3 regions of the Bacillus daqingensis genome follow, and region 1 is predicted to be linked to each of the others. Evidence: riboswitches for the same ligand, from Rfam matches in the RefSeq annotation. Region 1 holds a riboswitch; each other region holds the start of a gene.

Region 1 (2,268 bases):
GGTGGAAAGTGAAATCGGCGAAGGTACGACGTTCAGCTTCTGTATTCCGGTATTGGCCGCACATGCTCGATTTGAAGAGGAGGCAAGCAGTCATGGATCAACATAAAATCATGCTCGTAGAAGACGATGAGGATATCCGGGCTATCACGACATTATATTTGGAGAAAAAAGGCTACAGTGTTTATGCTGTCGGAAACGGCATGGAGGCGGTTGACAAAGTAAAGCAGGTCGACCCGGAGCTGATCTTACTGGATATCCTGCTTCCTGGTATGGAAGGATTTGACGTTTGCCGAAACATGCGTGAACTTACTGAAAGTCCAATAATCTTTATCAGCTGTAAGCGTTCATCTGAAGATAAAATTGAAGGCCTGAACGCAGGCGGCGATGATTATTTAACGAAGCCGTATGATCTTGCTGAGCTCGAAGCCAGAATCAAAGCGAATCTCCGCCGCAGTGGACCCCGCGATGACCGAAATGAGCTTCGTGCCGGCTCCATCGCGGTCGATTTAGAGAGCTATACGGTGACTGTAAACGGAAAAGCGGTTTCGCTTTACGCAAAAGAATATCAGCTTCTCGTGTACTTAATGAAACACCCTGGACAAGTATTCAGTGCAGAGCAGATTTATGATCATATCTGGGGGATCGACATGTATGGAGATTTAAAGACCGTATCAGTACACATACGAAACCTTCGCAAGAAAATTGAGGAGGATCCTAAATATCCAGATTATATCTTAACGGTACGAGGCTTTGGATACAAATTCGCAGCCAGATAAATAGGTATAAAGGATTGATTAAAAAGCGCTGTATACTGGAAATAAAGACATGACAAAAAAAGTCACATTTATTTTTAAAAAATTATGATTATTTAACCTTATTTTAACTTTTGTTTTGTAGAGTGAACACATACAGAACGTTGCAGCTTGTTTTAGAGGACGGTGGGCAGACACGGAGGAAAATGGAGTTTCCGCAACATTCTGCAGAGAAAAACGGCAAACCTGTTGAAAAGCAGGGGCGCAAAGCTTCGGGTCTAAGGGCGTGGGGTGCCTACGACGGCCGGGCCGCCTATGTGGAGCAAATACTTAACATAGGGTGGGATAGGGCATGAATGAACTGAAACGGGCAGAGAGCTGGGTACAATTGGTTATGGAAGCGCGGAGCATGGGCCTTTCTCCTGAAGAAGTGAGAGCGTTCTTTCAAATGAAACAGGAAGACAGCCATTCGCTAAAGGCAGATCAGCAATGCATGTAATCGTCACCGGAAGACCGGAATCAGCAATTATTGCTGATTCCGTTTTTTTTTGCAGCTGAATAACGGGTGAAAATGCTTATGTGACAGCTGTTTCAAGAAAGCTGCGGCCAGGGGCACCCTGTTTAGACGCGAATGCTGATGTGCTTACCGTCTTATGTGGGACTTTCGTGAATTTATCCGTGCATAGCACTTATTCGTTTCTACGTTTACCCTTTTTTCTGCAGATGGAAATTTCCTCTTGATAGGGGAAAATAATGTGCTATACTTATTTTTATTAGTATGTCACATTAGGGGGAGGGAGGAAGCAATGAGACTAGTATTTGTTGTATCCGATTCAATAGGAGAAACAGCAGACCGAATGGTACAAGCAGCGCTTACCCAATTTACTGAAGATAAAACGGAGGTAAGAAGATATTCGCACGTGCAGACACCGGAGAAGCTGGAGCGTATCGTAGAAGAAGCGGAGACAGCTGGAGCTGTAGTAGCCTATACCCTGGTATTAGGGGAGCTTCAGCAAAAAATGAGAACGCTGACAGAAAAAACTTCCGTCCCTTCCGTCGATCTGCTCGATCCACTGCTGTCGATGCTGAGTGAGACGTTTAATGAACAGCCAAAAAAAGAACCTGGGCGGATCAGGCAGCTGGATGAAGCGTATTTCAGAAGGATCGAAGCAGTGGAATTCGCGGTTAAATACGATGATGCACAGGATACCTCGGGATTGAAAAAGGCGGATCTGGTGCTGATCGGCGTCTCCCGGACTTCCAAAACACCGCTTTCCATGTACCTGGCGCACAAACAGTTCAAAGTAGCGAACGTGCCGCTCGTACCAGAGGTCGCAGTTCCGGAAGAGCTTTACGAGCTTCCGCGTGAGCGCTGCATCGGACTGGTGATCTCCCCGTCAAAGCTGAATGACATCCGGCGGATTCGGCTGCGTACGATGGGCTTGACGGAAAAAGCCGACTACGCAAGCCTCGACCGAATCCTAAAAGAGCTGGAATTTGCAGAAAAAATAATGAA
Region 2 (2,268 bases), on a different contig from region 1:
TTCCTTAAGCCGCCAAACCGATACCCTGCGCGACTGGATTGCGTTGATGAACCGTCACAACTTGTGGGACAAGCTAAATCGCGCGAACCAGGTTTTTTATCAGCAGCTCGTTCAAAACGAATCGGTTATGAGAGACGAAGCGAAAAAGATGCAGGTCGTCAAGCATGAACGTCGCGAAAAAATGATTCAGCAAAATGCAGATAAGCTCCGATCCCGTATGAAGCGGTCCTTTCAGGAGGAAGAGAAAGAACGTCGTTACCCTTAACCAGATCCGGCGCTGCCAAGCTGAACCAAATACAGAAGGAACCGGAGCACCCGTTTGAGCCCCGGTTCCTTTTATTCCGCGTCTGTTTCCTCCCCCGGCAAGACTTTCTCCGGCTCTTCAACACCATTCCTTATTCTCTCCCCTTCTCCTAGAGCCCACGACGGATACCATCGTACATTTCCAAAAGCCTTTCTCTCCTGTACGTTGAACGACGTTCGTTCGGAATATACCTCAGCTTTTCCAACAACGTTTTTCGTTTGCGTGTCATCGTTTACCGCCTCCTTATGCTTTTATTGTAGAGTCTTCTTCACCTCAAAAAAGCGGGCGGCAGATTGAATTTTCTATCCGTCTGCAGGTGGAGATTTACTCCATCCCCTGCTATACGAATAAGTAAATAAAGAACCAGGATAATAAGACTGCAGATAATGGATTTTTTTGAAAATAGTACTTGCTCATGCCTAAACTCATAGTAAACTTACAGTAAGAGAAGAAGTTCGGGGGCAAACCTGTTGAAAAACAGGGACGCAAAGCCGCGGATCTAAGGGAAACCTCCTATGACAGCCGGGCTGCCGCATATAAACCTTCACCAAGGAAGGCGGGGTATGAATGCGTAACGTACATGAGTTCGAAGCAGAAACAGTGGAAAAAGCGATTGCCAAGGCAGAAAAAACGCTGCATACACCAGCAAATGCTCTACACATCGACATTATCAGCCATGGGGAGAATCTGTTTTTTGGTCTGAGAAAATCAAAGGCTAAAATACGCGCATGGACGGAGGAGCCGCTAGAAGAAAGCTGGCTGGACACGCTGGATTCCTACCTCGATGAGCCGCTTGATGCCAGCAGAGATGAAAACTTATCCAGGAGACTGGAGGGGACCGCCTGGATGAAAGATGGCGTTCTCTATTTTGAAGGAAACGGACCCAAACGTCCTGTTCTTCACCTGCCGGATGAAGTGACCGCTTCTAAAAATGGCAGACAAACTGGTAGAACCACTCCGCTAACTGAGGGAGATATACTGGAGTTTTCGATCAACGTCCCGCCTCGTGAAACCACCTGGTCTGTTTCTATTGATAAAAAACAGCAGCTCGTTACGCTGAATGTAAAGCCTGGAGCGTACTATACTGCTGCAATCAATGATCATCCGCCCGCCGAACATCTGTATGTCAGTATTTCCAAAGAGGAAACACCGTTAAATCAGCTGACAGAAACAAACGTCATAGAGCAGCTGGAACGGATGGATATTACCTACGGTATTCAAACGGATGTGATTCGGGAAGCATGTGCGTCTATTCAAGAGACCACTGTCCAAATAGCGGCAGGAAAGCTGCCGAAGCACGGAAAAGACGGCCGGATTGACTTTAAGATCAATTTGCAGACAGAACAGAAAATGTACCGGGAGAAGCCGGACGGAACGATTGATTTTAGGGATTCGATTCGGATTCCGGCCGTTGAAGAAGGAGTCGTTTTAGGATCGATCATTGATCCAACAGCCGGCGAAGATGGCCTCAGCCTGTTTGGAGATGTGCTTCAAGCTAAAGCAGGCAGGCCGATCGCGGTTCAGGCAGGAGCGGGTATTGAACTCGATGAAGAAACGAAAACGATTACGGCTTCTATTGCCGGGCGTCCTCTTTTAAAGAAGCAGGGACAGCACGTGCGGTTATCCATTCTGCCGAAGCTCGTTCATGATGGGAACCTGCAGCTTGGAGACGGAAACATCCGCTTTACAGGGGATGTTGAAGTGATTGGGTCTGTCGAGGACGGCATGAAGGTGGAAGCAGCAGGAGATGTATGGATTCACGCTCACAGCGAGCAGTCGTCCTTACACGCTGCAGGCTCCATTACCGTTAACGGCAGCGTGCTGCATTCAACTCTTACAGCAGGGACGAGCAAAACAGCTCATGTAAAAACAATCAAGCTGCTGAAAACATTTTTGCATACCTACCCGTCTTTTTTACGAGTCTTTTATCAGGTCGTTGACTCCCCTGCTTTTCAGGCCTCTTA
Region 3 (2,268 bases), on a different contig from region 1:
CGATTTTGGATTGGACGATGGTCATCTCCAAGGATCACGCTGAAGAGATGATCCGCGGCCTGCAGGAATCCAAAATTCGCGGCGTGTTTGCTTACGGATGCCCTGGTGACGGGGATTATTGGAACAGGGAAAGCACGTTGACCAACGGAGATGACGCACGTTCGATTGCCAATCAATATTTTTCCTCAGGCGATCAGCGGCTGACGATGGGACTTGCGATCCGCGGTCCTGAGTTTTGTTCCTGGGATACGTCAGTGGAAGAGATAAAGCTGGCAAGAGAACTAAACGGCGTAGCGAGCATGCACCTCGGATTTGGAACGTGGGGGGCGATTGACAGATCGATCGAAAAGCTGCATCAGGCAGGCTTGCTCGGATCAGACCTCAACTTTGCTCATGCAAATGCCGTCAGTCCGGAAGAAATGAAGCTCTTGGCAGAGCACGGCGGATCGATTTCAGTCACGCCTGAAGTTGAAATGGCGATGGGACACGGGTATCCGGCAACAGGGCTCTGCCTGGAAAACGGCGTAAAGCCTGCGCTCGGTGTCGATGTTGTTACTTCAACAGGCGGGGACATGTTTGCCCAAATGAAGTTCGCGCTCCAGGCAGAGCGCTCCCGCATCAATGATCAGCTGCTTGCAAAAGGAGAAATGCCTGGACCACCTTTGAATATTCATGCGCATCAAGTGCTGGAAATGGCTACAATTGAAAGTGCGAAGGCGCTGAAGCTGGATCACAAAACGGGCAGTCTCACTCCAGGAAAAGAAGCCGACATCATCATGATTCGAACAGATGACCTGAACCTCTTCCCCGTCAACGATCCGATCGGTGCTGTCGTTACAAGTACGCATACCGGCAACGTAGACTCCGTGTTTGTCGGCGGCGAAGCAGTAAAGCGAGACGGAAAAATGGTTGGACTCGATTATAAAAACCTGCGCAGACAAGCTGTGGAGGCCCGTAATCACATTTACAGCGAATTCGGCAATCCAGATGACCTGTGGCTGCATGAGAACAACTGAGTAATGAGGATGGAAAACCGGAAGCAGTTCATGCTTCCGGTTTTTGACGCTTCATAAGCGTGGATCTTTGTTTTGAAGCCGAAAAGGGAAGGAGAGATGAGAAAGTCTCGTGTTATTCATAAAAAATCACGACAGATTTAGTTCCTATTACTCATATGAACGAATCGGCTAAGGGGTATAATAGTAACAAAAATAACATGTGACAAAGGCAAACCAATCTGAAAAGATGGGACGCAAAGCCGTGAGCCTAACCGCTGAATAGCGTATGGTCGTCAGGTTGCCGGGCCCGTTTCTGTGAGCCTCGGCTGGCACAGAAAGGGGTTTTTTGCGATGAAAAAAGTCCTGTTACTGCTGGTGGTGACTGCTATGGCAGCTGGAATTTGGGCGGCTCCCGCTGGAGCAGCTTCAGCTCCGAACGCAACTTGGCTCTGGAACCCGTGGATGTTTGTCGAAGATGAGAGTGGAACCATTGCCTTTCTAAAAGAAAAGAATGTCGAGCGTGTATTTGTACAAATTGATCGCAGTGTCCCACAGGCTTCCTACAGAAGTTTTATCCGTCGTGCAGGAACGGAAGGAATCAGCGTCTATGCCCTCGATGGCGCACCGGAATGGGCGGCACCAAAAGGAGATCGTCATTTGACGACAATGATGAACTGGCTGGGAGACTACCAGAAGCGTGCGGGAGCAGCAGAACGCTTTCAAGGCGTTCACTTAGATGTAGAGCCGTACCTGCTTAGCAGCTGGAACAGCAATCGTGCGAAGACGATCGCCGATTTTCAATCACTTCTGCTGACAGCGAAAAGACAGAGTGCTGCGGCAGGACTGCCGCTGGAAGCAGATCTGCCATTCTGGTTTGACGAAATCAGCTTTAAAAACAAAAACGGAAGCGGGAATCTCGCAGAATGGGTGATTCAGCAGCTTGATGGCGTGACACTTATGGCTTACCGGGATACAGCTTCTGCAATCAATGAAATCGTAAAAAATGAAATGGCCTTCGCAGCAAAGCACAAAACGCCGGTCACCGTCGGAGTGGAAACCATGCAGTCTCACGAAGGCAATCATGTAACGTTCTTTGAAGAAGGCGAAGCATACATGAAGCAGCAGCTTGACCTGGTATCGGCCCGGTACGCGGGTCCCTACTATGGAGGAACAGCGATCCATCACGTCGACAGCTGGAAAACGATGAAGCCGTAAGGCGCTTTCGGCAGTTTCTCTCGACCACTCACCTTTAGCAGGTGGGTGGTTTTTGTCG

What was found. A riboswitch is a leader RNA that binds a small molecule or an ion and turns the genes downstream of it on or off. The one in region 1 is predicted to bind cyclic di-GMP.
Region 2: another riboswitch for cyclic di-GMP. It lies ahead of ACFO4L_RS00280 (flagellar assembly protein A); the one in region 1 lies ahead of ACFO4L_RS08485 (anti-repressor SinI family protein).
Region 3: another riboswitch for cyclic di-GMP. It lies ahead of ACFO4L_RS05810 (amidase); the one in region 1 lies ahead of ACFO4L_RS08485 (anti-repressor SinI family protein).

Annotation. Positions count from the first base shown of each region.
Region 1 covers NZ_JBHSGK010000007.1:76,748-79,015, forward strand. The annotation lists gene ACFO4L_RS08475 (ATP-binding protein) at 1-106, shown strand, start outside; gene ACFO4L_RS08480 (response regulator transcription factor) at 93-776, shown strand; cyclic di-GMP riboswitch class I at 982-1,069, shown strand; gene ACFO4L_RS08485 (anti-repressor SinI family protein) at 1,105-1,251, shown strand; gene ACFO4L_RS08490 (pyruvate, water dikinase regulatory protein) at 1,559-2,268, shown strand, end outside.
Region 2 covers NZ_JBHSGK010000001.1:64,895-67,162, reverse strand. The annotation lists gene ACFO4L_RS00285 (hypothetical protein) at 1-265, shown strand, start outside; cyclic di-GMP riboswitch class I at 755-839, shown strand; gene ACFO4L_RS00280 (flagellar assembly protein A) at 872-2,268, shown strand, end outside.
Region 3 covers NZ_JBHSGK010000004.1:198,190-200,457, forward strand. The annotation lists gene ACFO4L_RS05805 (amidohydrolase family protein) at 1-1,016, shown strand, start outside; cyclic di-GMP riboswitch class I at 1,214-1,301, shown strand; gene ACFO4L_RS05810 (amidase) at 1,347-2,210, shown strand.